2 regions of the Ensifer sp. MJa1 genome follow, and region 2 is predicted to be linked to the other one. Evidence: riboswitches for the same ligand, from Rfam matches in the RefSeq annotation. Region 2 holds a riboswitch; the other holds the start of a gene.
The links. A riboswitch is a leader RNA that binds a small molecule or an ion and turns the genes downstream of it on or off. The one in region 2 is predicted to bind cobalamin.
Positions count from the first base shown of each region.

Region 1: another riboswitch for cobalamin. It lies ahead of bluB (5,6-dimethylbenzimidazole synthase); the one in region 2 lies ahead of metE (5-methyltetrahydropteroyltriglutamate--homocysteine S-methyltransferase).

Region 1 covers NZ_JAKUMO010000035.1:18,952-26,468, forward strand. The annotation lists gene MKZ91_RS29415 (sensor domain-containing diguanylate cyclase) at 1-141, shown strand, start outside; gene MKZ91_RS29420 (LacI family DNA-binding transcriptional regulator) at 175-1,194, opposite strand; gene MKZ91_RS29425 (phytanoyl-CoA dioxygenase family protein) at 1,296-2,489, shown strand; gene MKZ91_RS29430 (SDR family oxidoreductase) at 2,580-3,392, shown strand; cobalamin riboswitch at 3,421-3,631, shown strand; gene bluB (5,6-dimethylbenzimidazole synthase) at 3,676-4,380, shown strand; gene MKZ91_RS29440 (DUF2865 domain-containing protein) at 4,565-5,731, opposite strand; gene MKZ91_RS29445 (acyl-homoserine-lactone synthase) at 5,802-6,446, opposite strand; gene MKZ91_RS29450 (helix-turn-helix transcriptional regulator) at 6,580-7,314, opposite strand.
Region 2 covers NZ_JAKUMO010000002.1:346,068-353,584, reverse strand. The annotation lists gene MKZ91_RS04380 (ABC transporter substrate-binding protein) at 1-434, shown strand, start outside; gene MKZ91_RS04375 (ABC transporter permease) at 707-1,621, shown strand; gene MKZ91_RS04370 (ABC transporter permease) at 1,623-2,444, shown strand; gene MKZ91_RS04365 (aspartate/glutamate racemase family protein) at 2,449-3,186, shown strand; gene MKZ91_RS04360 (LysR substrate-binding domain-containing protein) at 3,144-4,082, opposite strand; gene MKZ91_RS04355 (hypothetical protein) at 4,213-4,515, shown strand; cobalamin riboswitch at 4,534-4,752, shown strand; gene metE (5-methyltetrahydropteroyltriglutamate--homocysteine S-methyltransferase) at 4,854-7,208, shown strand; gene MKZ91_RS04345 (acyl-CoA thioesterase) at 7,205-7,517, shown strand, end outside.

The sequences.
Region 1 (7,517 bases), on a different contig from region 2:
CACGGCATGACGGCGCGCGCCTTGCTCTCGGCAGCGGACGAAGCGCTTTACTTCGCCAAGCGCCGCGGCCGCAACCGTGTCGAGACCGCCGATGACATGGTGCTGCCGGCGGGCAGGCCCGAAGGGCAATCGGCGGCCTGAAATCACGGGCGGAAGCTGTGCCGAAAGGGCCGGCTACTCCGGCACGTTGTATGGCGTGATGACCACGACTGCAGAAAGTTGAGCACCACCTGTCGCCGGCGGCACGTGTCGCCGCAGCATGATGGTGCGAAAGGCGGTGCGCGCATCGGTTTTCAGATCGTGGTGCAGCACGAAGTGAATGCGCCGCGCGCGCAGGAGCGCCAGGTTGTCGTCATCGAGATCATGGGCGATGTAGAGCGCGCAGCGACGGTTGAGCCGGTCGAACGCTGCGAGCACCGAGCGGTTGCCGCCCCCGATCGAATAGGCGGCGTTGATGTCGGGGTTGGCAGCCAGCGCCAGGTCTGCCAGGGCGCCCGTCTCGCTGTCGCGGCCATGACCTTCGCTGATCTCGACGATGCGGATCGCCGGGTAGTGCTCCCGCAAGACGCGACGGAAGCCGATCTCGCGCTCCTCCTCACCACGGAAGCGACCGCTCGACAGGGTGACGAGCACGGTTGAAGGGGCGCCGGAAAAATGTTCGCCGATGAGATAGGCCGCGGTTTGCCCCGCAGCCCGGTTGTCCGCGCCCGCATAGGCGGTTCTTTGCGAGTTGGGAAGATCGGTTACCAGCGTTACGACGGGGATGCCACCTTGCTCCAGCCGCGCCACGGCACTGACGATGTCAGGCACATCGGGCGCCTTGAGCACCAGGCCATCGGTGCCGCGAAGCCTGATGCGATCGAGCAGTTGCACGATCTCCTGCGGACGCATGGTCTCGGCGAAATGAAAGCGGCAGCGAAAGATCGTGGGCGCGAAGGTGAGCGCCTCGGTTTCAAACGCCCGCCGCACGGCGTCGGTGAAACGCTCCGGCGCTTCCATCACGATGTCGATCGCGAATTTTCTGCCCTGGACGTCGAGACCCGCCTGCTGCTTTTCGAGCTCCTCTATCGCGGCGCGAACCCGCGCCACGGTCTGCCGGCGCACACCCGGTCGTTCATTGAGCACCCGGTCGACGGTGGCAGTGCTGAGACCTGCCTGAAAGGCGATGTCCTTGACCAGGAACGGATGGGCCATCGGCCGGCTCCTTGATGGATTTTTGATGGATTCCTGCTCTATATCATGTTTTGCCGCCGCCTATAGTCGTCTGCATCCAAGGTTTCAGAGGAGGAAACGGGATGAAGACCGACAGCAGCGCGCGGCAGCGCGTCGACCGCGTATGGCTCACGGAGGATGCCTGCGACATCGACGCTTTCCGGGCCGAGGTGGAGCGCCGGACCAACCCGGCCGACTACCCGCATGCGTCGGGCTGCGAGAAAAATGTGCTGATCTATGACAGTGCCGAACTGACTGCCTCGTGCGCTCACCCCGAGACACGGCGAGAGATCCTGGCAGAGATTTGCGAAGTGCTGGCGACGGGTCCGGGTGTTGCAGTCTTCAAGCGCGCCTTTGCCGATACGACGACAATCGACGCTGCCAGTGCCGTGTTTGACGAGATCATCGAGGAACAGCACCGCTCCAGCAGCGGCGGCGGCGATCACTTTGCCAAGCCCGGCGCGAATGACCGGATCTGGAACTCACTGGAAAAGCACTGCCTGAAGGCGCCCGAGAATTTCGCCGCCTACTACGGCAACGCCATCATTGCGCTCGTCAGCGAGGCCTGGCTTGGCCCGAATTACCAGATGACCGCGCAGGTCAATCGCGTCAATCCGGGTGGCGCGGCCCAATCCGCACACCGCGATTATCACCTTGGCTTTCAGGCACGGGCGGTGATCGAGCAATACCCTGCTCATGTGCACAAGCTTTCGCCGGTGCTGACGCTGCAAGGGGCGGTCGCCCATTGCGACATGCCGCTCGAGAGCGGCCCGACGCTGTTCCTGCCCTTCAGCCAGACTTACGTGCCAGGGTATCTCGCCCTCAACCGCCCGGAATTCCGCGCCTATTTCGACGAACATCACATCCAGCTTCCGCTTGAGAAGGGCGATGTCGTGTTCTTCAACCCGGCGCTCTTCCATGCGGCCGGCAACAACCGTTCGGCGGATATCCGCCGCGTGGCGAACCTGCTGCAGGTGTCATCGGCCTTCGGTCGGGCGATGGAGACCGTCGATCGGCGGACGATGAGTGCCGTGCTCTATCCGGCGCTGAAGACTTTGCTCGCGACTGACACGGTCACGCAGGCGGAGGCGGAGAACGCGATTGCTTCCTGCGCAGAAGGCTATTCCTTCCCGACCAATCTCGACCGCGATCCGCCGCTTGGCGGTTTGGCACCGAAGACGCAGGCGCAATTGATGCGCGAGGCGCTGAAGGCCGGAACAAGCGAGGTGGATTTTCGTGCGGCGCTCGACGCACAGGCCAGGCGCAAGCTGAGTTGACGGCTTTGCTCCATATCTGATCGGCTCCGGGCGCAATCCGTCCGGGGCCAGTTCTGTTTCTACCTGATCTCACTCAAAGGGAGGATTTCGATGAGCGGACAACTGGAAGGCAAGATCGCCATCGTCACCGGTGGCACACAGGGGCTTGGCGCGACGATCGCCGGTCTTTTTGCAGAACGCGGTGCGGCCGGCATCGTCATTTGCGGTCGCAATGCAGCCAAGGGGCGCGCGAAAGCCGAACAGATCGGCAAGGCCGGCGGCGCAAGAGTGGTCTATGTCGAGGCCGACCTCGAACAGGTGGAAGATGCGCGCAAGGTGGTCGCGGCCTGTGATGCGGAGTTCGGCCGCGTCGATGCGCTGGTCAATGCCGCCGCCATCACCGACCGCGGCACGATCCTCGACACCACACCGGAACTGTTCGATCGCATGTTCGCCATCAATGTGCGTGCGCCGTTCTTCCTCATGCAGGAGGCGATCAAGGTGATGCGGCGAGAGGGCACCGAAGGCACGATCGTCAACATCGGCTCAATGTCGGCAATGGCGGGACAACCATTCATCGCTGCCTACTGCTCGTCCAAGGGTGCACTCGAAACCCTTACCAAGAACACGGCCTATGCGCTCCTGCGCAACCGCATCCGCGTCAACGGTCTCAACATCGGCTGGATGGCATCGGAGGGCGAAGACCGCATCCAGCGGGAGTTTCATGGCGCGTCGCCGGATTGGCTGGAGAAGGCGGCCGCCAGCCAGCCCTTCGGCCGGCTGGTCGATCCGGCAGAGGTTGCGCGCGCCTGCGCCTACCTGTCGTCGGCGGAATCGGGGCTGATGACCGGCTCGGTGATCTGCTTCGACCAGTCGGTCTGGGGCGCCTATGACGGTTCGCCGCATCCGGTGGCGCCGCTCTGAGACTTGCTTGTCTTTCTCCGGCGGCTGTGTCCTTATGCGGCCGTCAGGTGCCCGCGCGAGCGGGAGAATCGGGAATCCGGCGTCATTCCGGAACGTGCCCAACGCTGTGACGGGGACGGACGCTTCGATATGGCCTTGATTTGATTCAAGGTATTGCCACTGGATCTTCAACCGATCTGGGAAGGCGAGGCGACCGGTTGAACCGGAGTCAGAAGACCGGCCTGGCGAGATAGACCGAACCCGCGTGGACGGCGGAAGGTTTCGCATTGTTGGGGATCGAACGATGCTGACTGAACCGAAGGGTGGCCTTGCGGCTGCCTCAGCCTTTTCGCCGGAAGAGCGGGAGGCCGTCTACCGTGCTATTGAAACACGCCGCGACGTGCGCGACGAATTCCTGGGCGACCCACTGCCTGACGACCTGGTGAAGCGGCTGCTTTCGGCGGCCCATAGCGCACCGTCCGTGGGGTTCATGCAACCCTGGAACTTCCTCCTGGTGAGGGCGCCTGAGACCCGCGAGCGCATCTGGCAGGCCTTTCGTCGTGCCAATGAAGAAGCGGCGTTGATGTTTTCCGGCGAGCAACAGACGAAGTACCGCTCGTTGAAGCTCGAGGGCATCCACAAGGCGCCGCTCAGCATCTGCGTCACTTGCGACCGCACGCGTGGCGGGGCTGTTGTGCTCGGGCGTACGCACAATCCGCAGATGGACGTCTATTCCACGGTCTGTGCCGTGCAGAACCTGTGGCTGGCAGCACGGGCCGAAGGTGTCGGCGTCGGCTGGGTGAGCATCTTCCACGAGGCCGAGATCAAGGCGATCCTCAAAATTCCCGATCACATCGAGATCGTCGCCTGGCTGTGCCTCGGTTATGTCGACCAGCTTTACCAGCAGCCGGAGCTCGCGGTGAAGGGATGGCGCCAGCGCTTGCCCCTCGATGAACTGGTCTTTGAAGAAAGCTGGGGCTGCCAGGCGCCGTCAGCCGTTTCCAGATGATGGCAAAAATGCAGATACTTCAAACGGTTGCATTGTTATCTGCATGCAAAAACTGCGATCGCCGCTACGGCATAGCTCCTTAAGTCGGAATCGATTTAAGGGTAGGATTATGCAGCAGCTTTAAAGTGTTACAGCGTCCTTGGCGCGCCTTAGAAGACGCGCGGCGCTGTAAGGCGTCGCGCGTTCAGTTTTGGACCGGTTGGTAAGCCGGTCCTTTGGGGTGTTTCAGGTCGATGGACGTTTCTTCCTGTGGCAGGAAGGTCGGGCCGACGACCCGCACCTTGCTCTTTGCCGGATCGTAGGGACGTTCCTCTGCCGGTGCCTTCTCGGAAGCGCTTTCCGATGCCGGCTTCTTGGTCTCGATGATCACAATCGACGATTGATCGTCACCGGTGATCTTCGTGCCTGTGGTTGGTTGCGCCGCGGCAGTGCGCGGTATCTGGCAGCCGCAGATACCGGGTGTGCCGACGCCGCGGGTGCGATAGGCAAAGGCATTGGGGAGCTCGGTATAGGGCCGGCCGGTCGAAGCCGAGACCATCTGCTCGCTCTCTTCGGTGTTGAGGTCGTGGAAGAAAAGCTCGGTCTCAGCCCCTGGGCAGCGCGCGCGACAGGCTTGTTCGTCCCGCGCAAAATCCGCTGGCGTGGCATCGGACGAGATCGGGAAGAAGGCGCCGTCACAGGTCCGCACGCACATGGTGCGCAGCGTCCCCGTGTAATAGCCGCCCTCTGGTCCGTAACCGTCATCGTCATGCCGCAGCAACGGGCCGTAGGATTCGTCCGGTGGCAGGTCCTCTATGATATTGCGGTGGGTTTCCGGCTCTTCCGGCATCGCACTCGCCATTTCCTCGCGGTCACCGAAGCAGCCGTTGATCTCCAGCGCGGCCAGGATCCGGCGGCGCGCGTCCTCGCTGTCGCCGGCAACGATCTGCTCGCGCTGCGACTTCAGCAGGCGCAGATTGTCTTCCATCTCGGCGATAAGGCTGGTGAGATCGCCGCAGGTGTCCGGATCGCCGCCATCGAAGGTGACAACACTGCCGCCGCCACAGCCAGCGCGGCGACGATCGTTCTTCGCCCGTCGCAGCTCGATGTTCTGGCGCGATATGGCGCTGGCGTAGTCACGCGCGTCTGCGTTGGTGGCAAGGGTGGTCGGCAGTTCCACCAGTCGGGTGTTCAGCCGGTCGCATACGGGTGATGCCAGGGATGGATCGGCACCGACCAAAGCCAGCGGCACCAGGGCCACGGCGACGTGTTTCAAGCGCGCGAACACGGGCGAAGTCTCTTCCTGCTGCCGCGTCGGCGCCGACCTTCCGAGCGGGACGGTTGCCAGCGGCAATTCCTGTTTCAGCGCCATCATAGAGCTTGTCGGTGATCGTGCAACGACAAGCCACGGTTTGCGTTAACAGGTCCGAGTGCCTGATCGCTCAGGCGGCGCGGGCGGTTTCCAGCGACATTGGGCGTTCGAGGACGGTACCTTCGATAGCGGCAACGGCTTTCATGCGTTCGAGCAGATCCGGCGTTACCTCCCAGGCAACAGCCACGGCAAAGACCGAGCCGATACGGTGCGGGTCGGCAATGCGCTCGCCGGGGCAACCCATGCGCCGGAACATGCGCTCAAGGAAGACGTCGGTAACCGTGACGATGTGGCTGATGCCGGAGGCGAGCCCCAGTTCGCCCACACCGCACATCAGTTCTGCGGCCGCTACCGTTACCTGGTTCGACGACCGGTCCTGCGAGATGTCGGGTTCGATGCAGAAGCGGCTCGATTCCCAGACCGAAGCACTGCGGATTTCCGGGTTGTCGCCGAGCAGGATCGGGAAGGTGTCGTCGAGCATGTTCGGCCCGAGCGTCGGCAGCAACCTCAGCGAGCCGCGCAGCCGGCCGGTGTCAGGGGCATGGGACAGAACGTAGAGCGGGTTTGCCGTGTCGTAGTTGTCGATCTCCCATTCGCCCTCGGTCTTAACGTCCCATTTCAGGAAGTCGTGGAAGACGCGCTTGCGCAGCCGGAACATGTCGTCGACGGCCTGCGGGTGCTGTGCGCGGGTCTTTCCGTTCAGGATCCTGATCATCGTTTTCTCCGTCCTTGTTTAGGGTTGGACGGATGCTGTCAGGCTCGTGACGGGCATGTAACTGTCGGTAGTGACAGTTCAAATGCGTGTATTTCGCCAGTAGATTTCGAGGGGTTTCGGGAGGCCCCTGTCGTCAGACAGTCGGGATCAGGGCGTGGCGGACCGCCTGTGCGACGGCCTGGGTATTGGAGACGACATTGAGCTTGCGCCGCGCATTGGTCATGAAAAAACGCACGGTGCGCTCGGAGATGCCGAGGATCGTGGCGATTTCCCAGTAGCTCTTGCCAGCCGCCGCCCAGGTCAGGACCTCGGTCTCCCGGCCGGTCAGGCGCTCGCGCGTCGAAAACGCTCCGGGCATTGCGGCGTGCTCGAGCATGGCGGCATGGAAGAGGTTGGCCGCCAGTTGGAAATCGCGCAGGTGATGGCGGCGATAGGTCGACCATTCGTCGGCCGACATGTTGACGTTGATCGCCAGCAGCGCCATGCGGCCTGCAGGCGACGGCAGCGGCAGGGCGACGCCTTCGGTGGAGATGCCGATCTCCTGGGCGGACTGGAACAGGGGCTCGCATTCGGGAAAGCGATGGCGCGCCATCGTCCATTCGACCGGGCGGACACCGCCAAGCGCCAGCTTCAGGATCGGATCTATACGGTGCAGGCTGCGCGTGCGGTAAATTTCGGCGGCATAGGCGCCGAAGGTGTGATGCAGGCGGCAGATCTTGAGCTCATCCGCGAAGGGTTCGGCTTCAAGATAGAGGAGGTGGGCGATGCGAAAGGTACGGCGCATCAGGGTAAAGAAATGAGCGGGCTCGACACAGCCCCCGCATTCCAGGATTTCCAGCATGTCGAGGACAGCCTGCTGTTCAGTCATGCCACAACACCGAATCTCGTCCGAGGCTCCAGCATGGTTAGGGGTTCACCTTTTGTCCAGCGCAAACTTTCTTGTTTGGTGTGTGTGCGTAGAAATGAAATTAGAGGTTGCGGTCTGCGGCGATCCTCACATGGAGACCGATAGCCGGAGCTGATTCGTCCGCAACGCCTGAACCACAGGGCGCCGCGCATGAATTCGGCGCG
Region 2 (7,517 bases):
CGGCCGTCGCTGCCGTGCGCTCCAAGGGCATCGCCTGCAAGTACCAGCCCTTGAAGGAAGGTTATCGCGCCTGGGGCGGCGGTCTCGGTCTCGCTGCGCATCTTCAGGGCGCCCAGCTCGACGCCGCCTACGAATACATCAACTGGTACCTGTCGGGCTGGGTCGGCGCCTACCTCAACCGCCAGGGCTACTATTCCGCCGCGATGGAGACCGCCAAGGGCTTCATGTCCGAGGACGAGTGGGGCTTCTGGGTGGAAGGCAAGCCCGCCAAGGGCGACATCCTCTCGCCGGAAGGCAAGATCATGGAGAAAGCGGGTGCGGTACGCGATGGCGGCTCGTTCGACGAGCGCATGGGCAAGGTTGCCTGCTGGAACTCGGTGATGGACGAGGACCGCTACATGATCAAGCGCTGGAACGAGTTCATCGCGGCGTAGTCGGTCGCGCTTGGCGTCCGTCTCTGGCGCCGGCCGGCCCCTCACCCTAACCCTCTCCCCGCCTGCGGGGAGGGGGGACGTGCCACAAGGCCGGCCGAAGGTGCAGGTGCAAAAAGCCAGGTGCGCGCATGGATGATGCCTGGAGGCGCAGACCGCGCCACACCTCCCTTCTCCCCGCCTGCGGGGAGAAGGTGCCGGCAGGCGGATGAGGGGCGATCCCTCACCGTGCGGATGAGGCGCTGCCCTCCCAAGAAAGTGAGAGAGGATCAACAATGGCGACAATTGCGACTTCGCGGACTGGAGAGATCGGTACAGCGACGGCACCGCGCCGCCGCGGAATTCCGCGCGCCCTCGCCTCCTACATCCAGGCGCTGCCACTCACCCTGATCCTCGGCTTCTTCTTCGTGCTGCCGATCCTGACCATCATCGTCGTCAGTTTCTGGGACTACGATTTCGCCGGGCTCTACCCGGACTTCCTGACGATGAACTACACCGATACCCTCGGCTCCTGGGTGACCTGGAAGACCTATCTCAATACGCTGAAGTTCACCGTGCTCGTCTGGGCGCTGACGCTCGCGATCGGTTTCTGGGTCGCCTATTTCCTCGCCTTCCATGTCCGCACCACCACCATGCAGATGGTGCTGTTCCTCGTCTGCACCGTGCCGTTCCTGACGTCGAACATCATCCGGATGATCTCCTGGATCCCGGTGCTCGGCCGCAACGGGCTCGTCAACTCGACCCTGCTCGAGCTCGGGCTCATCCCGCAACCGATCGAGTGGCTGCTCTATTCCGATTTCGCCGTGGTGCTTGCCATGGTCCATCTCAACACGCTGTTCATGGTGACGCCGATCTTCAACACGCTGATGCGCATCGACCGCTCGCTGATCGAGGCGGCGCGCGATTGCGGCGCCTCCGGCGGGCAGATCCTCTGGAACGTCATCCTGCCGCTTGCCAAGCCTGGCATCGCCATCGGCTCGATCTTCGTCGTCACCCTCGTCATGGCCGACTTTTCGACGGTGCAGGTCATGTCCGGTGGCCAGAGCGCCTCCGTTGCTTTGATGATGAAGAACCAGATGTCGCTGCTGCAGTATCCGGCCGCCGCCGCCAATGCCGTGGTGCTTTTGATCGTCGTGCTGCTGATGGTCGCAGCCATCCTGCGCGTCGTCGACATCCGCAAGGAGCTTTGAGATGAACCACGAGAAACGCGGCAAAGGCTTCTACCTGCTCGCAGCCTTCTTCACCCTGTTCGTGCTCTTCCTCTACGGGCCGCTCTCGGCGGTGCTGATCCTCTCCTTCCAGGGACCGGACGGCGGCCTCACCTTTCCGTTGAACGGCGTCTCCGTGCACTGGTTCTACAATCTGTTCGAAAAGCAGGCGGTCGGCGATTTCGGTGCCTCGTTCCGCCGTTCCTTCACGCTCGGGCTGATGGTGATGGTGGTCAACGTCGTGGTCGCCCTGCTTGCCGGCCTCGCGTTTCGCCGGCGCTTTCGCGGGGGGACCGCGCTCTTCTATCTGACCGTCGCAAGTCTCGTGGTGCCGTCGATCATCATCTCGCTCGGCATTGGCGTCGTCTTTCAGCAGTTCGGCCTGAAGCCCGCGTGGTACTCCTCCGGTTTCGGCGCGCACCTCACCTGGACGCTGCCCTTTGGCGTGCTGATCATGTTTGCGGTGTTCAACCGGTTCTCGCCGGCCTACGAGGAAGCGGCGCGCGATCTCGGCGCGACATCATGGCAGACCTTTCGCCACGTGCTCCTGCCGATGATTGCCCCGAGCCTGATCGGCGTCGGCCTCTTCGGCTTCACGCTCTCCTATGACGAGTTTGCCCGTACGCTGATGACGTCGGGCAGCTACAATACCCTGCCGCTCGAAATCTACGGCATGACCACCAATGTGACGACACCGGTGCTCTACGCGCTCGGCACGGTCACCACGCTCTTTTCCTTCACCATCATCCTCGTCGCGCTGGCTGTCATTCTGATGCTGCGGCGCCGCCAGGCAAAGCTGAGCTAGGCCCATGCGCATCCTGATCGTCAATCCCAACACCACCGCCTCGATGACAGCCAAGGCCGCCACGGCCGCCCGGGCTGTCGCTGGTCCTGGCACGGAGATCCTGTCACGCACATCGAAGTCGGGGCCGGCCTCGATCGAAGGACACTATGACGGTGCGATCGCGCTTCCGGGCCTGCTCGCGGAGATCCGTGACGGCGAGGCCGCGGGCGCCGACGCGGCCGTCATCGCCTGCTTCGACGACACCGGGCTTGAGGCCGCGCGGGCGCTTGCCCGCATTCCGGTGGTCGGCTTGTGCGAATCCGCCGTCGCGACTGCAGCCATGCTGGCGCAGCGCTTCACTGTCGTCACGACGCTCGAACGTTCGCGGGTGCTGATAGAAAATCTGACCCGGCACTACGGCATGGCTGGCCGAGCAAGGGTACGCGCCGCCGATATTCCCGTGCTTGAACTGGAAGACAAGGGCTCGAATGCGCTTGCCAAGCTCCGGCGCGAGATCGAACTGGCGCTCGCTGAGGACGGCGCCGAGGCGATCGTGCTTGGCTGCGCCGGCATGGCGGATCTCGCCCGCATGCTTCAAGCCGATTACAGCATTCCGGTCATCGATGGGGTGTCCGCCGCAGTGAAGCAGGCAGAGGCGCTGGTTTCGCAGGGACTTTCGACCAGCAAGCGCGGCTCCTACGCGGCCCCGCTCAACAAATCCTATTCAGGTTTCGCCAGCGCGCTTGCGCCGGCCTCGACCTGAGGCGACCAGGACGATTCCATCACTCTTGCAAGCAGCGCGTTCGACGCATCGGCCTCGGCGACCACCCAGTCGCGAAAGGCCTGGATCTTCTTCTGACGCCGGTTGCTCTGCGGATAGACCAGCCAGTAGGCCCGGCCGTCCCTGACCACATGTTCGAACGGCCGGATGAGCCTGCCGCTCTTCAGTTCCTCCATCAGAAAGGTCGAGACGGCAATGGCGATGCCGTGGTCCGCAAGCGTCGTCGCCACGTCCATCGCCTGGACATCGAAGATCAGCTCGGTGCCGTTGCTTGCCGGCGGCTCGACGCCCGCTTCGATCATCCATCGTCGCCACCAGTTGGCGTTGCCGAAGCGCCGCACGCGCAAAACATCAGACGGTTCCCTAAGTTGGTGCTTTTCCAGGAAGGATGGCGTGCAGACCGGCACGTAGTCGAGCGGGAACAGCGGAAACACATCATTGCCCGGCCAGTCACCGGCACCGCTGCGCACCGCAAGATCAATGGCGTCGCGCTTGAAGTCGACCAGTTCGGTCGACATGTGCACCCTTATGCTGATGTTCGGATGGGCGGTCTGGAACGAGGCGAGCCGCTGCCCGAGCCAACTCGACACGACCGTTGGCAGCACCGAGATGTGCAGGTGGTGTTCGGTCTTGTCGGCAATCTCGGAGAAAGCGGCGCCCAAGAGATCGATCGCCTCGGTCACTTTTGGCGCAAGCTGGCGGCCGGCAGCGGTCAATCGCACCTCGCGTGGAAGACGAACGAAGAGTGGCGTGCCGATGCGGTCCTCGAGCAACCGGATCTGGTAGCTGACGGCGGCCTGCGTCATGCCGAGCTCATCCGCCGCGCGGGTGAAGCTCAGGTGCCTGGCCGCGGCCTCGAACGCGCGCACGGCACTCATGGGAGGAATCTTGCTCATGGCCTGAGATAAGCATTCTTTATGTCAGCATGCGAGAATTCGCTTTGCGCGAGAGGACAAATTCCCTCAATTTTTTTCGCGAACACACCATCGCGAAACGAAGAGGGTAGCAATGCTTGAGGCAGCGCGATCAACGATCCGTCACGTCTTGACCTGGGCGGGCGAAACCATCCGACCAACGGTATCGCTGGAAGCATTCAGCGAGATCCAGCTCAGGGATATCGGTCTGACGCGCGATGAAGAGCGGATCCGCGCGCGTGTCGCTGACATAGCCGTGCCGTACAATCCCCCGCAATTCTGGAAGGCGCGTCCATTGCAAACACAGGTTCAGGTGAACCTGCCGCGGCCGGTGATCGCATCGCCCCGCGCGTCGGCGGGCGAAAATAAAGACATAAGCATTTCTTTATGCGATTGACGGCGTCGTTTGGACAGGGCATTGTCCTGCCATCGTGGTTCTTCGCCCGCCTTCCGGCGGGATGGAGCTAAGAGGGAATTCGGTGCGGCGCCTTGAAACGCCCATGCCGGAGCTGCCCCCGCAACTGTAGGCGGAGAGCGGCCGTTCGATAATGTCACTGAGGAAGACGCCTCGGGAAGACGGAACGGTTCGTGACGACCCGCAAGCCAGGAGACCTGCCGCGATGAACAACGTCCACGGGCGGGGTGTCCGATGAGGCGCGTTGACGACGCGGGCTGATCCCCGCGCCGCGGCTGCGTCGCGTTCAAAGCCTTGCCCACAACCTTCGGGGTAAGGAAATGACCATCAAGACTGCCAATCTCGGTTTCCCGCGCATCGGCCGCCATCGCGAACTGAAATTCGCGCTCGAACGCTATTGGACGGGAAGGGCGAGCCGCGACGAACTGCTCGATACCGGAGCGAAGCTGCGTGCCGAAAGTTGGGCCGCGCAAAAGGCGCGCGGCATCGACATCCTCCCGTCGAACGACTTCTCCTTCTATGACCATGTGCTCGACACCGCCGTGCTCGTCGGTGCGATCCCGCCGGCCTACGGCTGGAAAGGCGGCCCCGTCGATCTCGACACCTATTTTGCCATGGCGCGTGGCTCGACCGGCACGCCCTGCGCCTCCGGCTGCTCGCACGTCGGAACCGACAGCGGCAACCCCGCGCTCGAAATGACCAAGTGGTTCGACACCAACTACCACTACATGGTGCCCGAATTCGAACCCGACCAACGTTTCGAGCTGACGCACAACCGGCCGCTCGAGACCTTTCTCGAGGCTGAAGCGCTCGGCTATCGCACCCGTCCGGTGCTGCTTGGCCCGGTGGCTTTGCTCAAGCTCGGCAAGGCCAAGGGTGACGACTTCGATCCGGTCGACCTGATCGAGCGCCTGCTGCCGGTCTATGTCCGGGTGCTTACCGAACTTGCGGACGCCGGCGCCGACTGGGTCCAGATCGACGAGCCCTGCCTGGCGCTCGACCTCACGGACAGGGACCGTCGCGCCCTCGACCTCGCCTATCGCACCTTCGCCACTGAGATCCCCCGGCTGAAAATCATGCTTGCAACCTATTTCGGTTCGATCGGCGACAACACGGCGGCGGCACTGGCACTTCCGGTTGCCGGCCTCCATGTCGATCTCGTGCGCGCGCCGCAGCAGATCGATGCCCTCATCCAGTCCGCTCCGGCCGACCGGGTGCTCTCGCTCGGCATCGTCGACGGCCGCAACATCTGGCGGAGCGATCTTGCGGGTCTGTTCCGCCGGCTGCAGCCGCTGGTCTCCACCCATGGCCGCGACCGTATCGAGCTTGCCCCCTCGTGCTCGTTGTTGCATGTGCCCGTCGATCTCGACCTGGAACGCGCGCTCGATCCCGAGCTTTCCTCCTGGCTCGCCTTCGCCGTGCAGAAGCTCGACGAATTGAGCCTGCTTGCCCGCGCCTTCGAGCCGGGACTTGCCAATCCCGAGCAGGTGTTTTCGGCCTCGATTGACGCCGCCAGGGCAAGGCTCACCTCGCTCAGGATCCATGACCCGCTCGTCTCCGGGCGACTGAAGGAACTGACGGCTGCCGACAGCAAGCGTCACGCACCGTTCGACACCCGTCGTCGCCTGCAGGCCGAGAGGCTGTCTCTGCCACTCTTCCCGACGACGACGATCGGCTCCTTCCCGCAGACGTCGGAGGTCCGCCAGGCACGGTCGCTGCATGCCAAGGGCGAGCTCAGCTACGTCGACTACGTCCGCTACCTCCGCCAGGAAACCGAGCAGGCGGTGCGCTGGCAGGAAGAGATCGGCATCGACGTTCTGGTTCACGGCGAATTCGAACGCAACGACATGGTGCAGTATTTCGCCGAACAGCTTTCGGGCTACGCCTTCACCCAGAGCGGCTGGGTGCAGAGCTACGGCTCGCGCTATGTCCGCCCCCCGATCATCTTCGGCGACGTCTCGCGGCCGTACCCGATGACCGTCGATTGGGCCACCTTCGCCCAGTCGCTGACGCAGCGCCCGGTCAAGGGCATGCTGACGGGGCCGGTCACCATGCTGCAATGGTCCTTCGTGCGCGACGACCTGCCGCGCTCGGTCGTTTGCCGGCAGATCGCGCTGGCGCTCAGCGACGAGGTCACCGACCTCGAGGCAGCCGGCATCGCCATCATCCAGATCGACGAACCGGCCTTGCGCGAGGGTCTGCCGCTGCGGCTCGCCGACCGGAAAGCCTATCTCGACTGGGCTGTGGAGTGCTTCCGCCTCAGCGCAGCCGGTGTTGACGACGCAACGCAGATCCACACCCACATGTGCTACTCCGAGTTCAACGACATCATGCCGGCGATCGCCGCCATGGATGCCGACGTGATCTCGATCGAGACGTCGCGTTCGAAGATGGAACTGCTCGGTGCGTTTACTGACGAGGCCTATCCGAACGAGATCGGCCCCGGCGTTTACGACATCCATTCACCGCGGGTGCCGAGCGTCGAGGAGATGGTGCATCTCGTCGAGAAGGCGACCGACGGCCTTGCCCCAGGTCAGATCTGGGTCAATCCCGATTGCGGGCTGAAGACGCGCCGCTGGGAAGAGACGCGGCCGGCACTCGTCAACATGGTCGCGGCGGCGCGCTCGCTCCGACAGACCTTTGCGGCTCCAGCTCGCGAAGCCGTCGGCGCATGACGGACGACATTGCAACGGTGCCGGGAGAAATCCCGGCACCGCAGACCCTGATCGACATCGTTTTCCCGGGCGACAGCAATCACCATGGCACGCTGTTCGGCGGCGCCGGCCTTGCATCCATGGACCGGATCGCCTTCATCGTCGCCACCCGTCATGGTCGTGTCCCGTTTGTCACTGCCTCCTGCGACCGCATCGACTTTCGCGCGCCGGCGCTGATTGGCCAGATCGTCCGCTTTACCGGGCGTCCCGTCCGCGTCGGGCGCCGCTCGATGGAGGTCGAGGTCGAGATGATCGCGGAAGACGTGACCG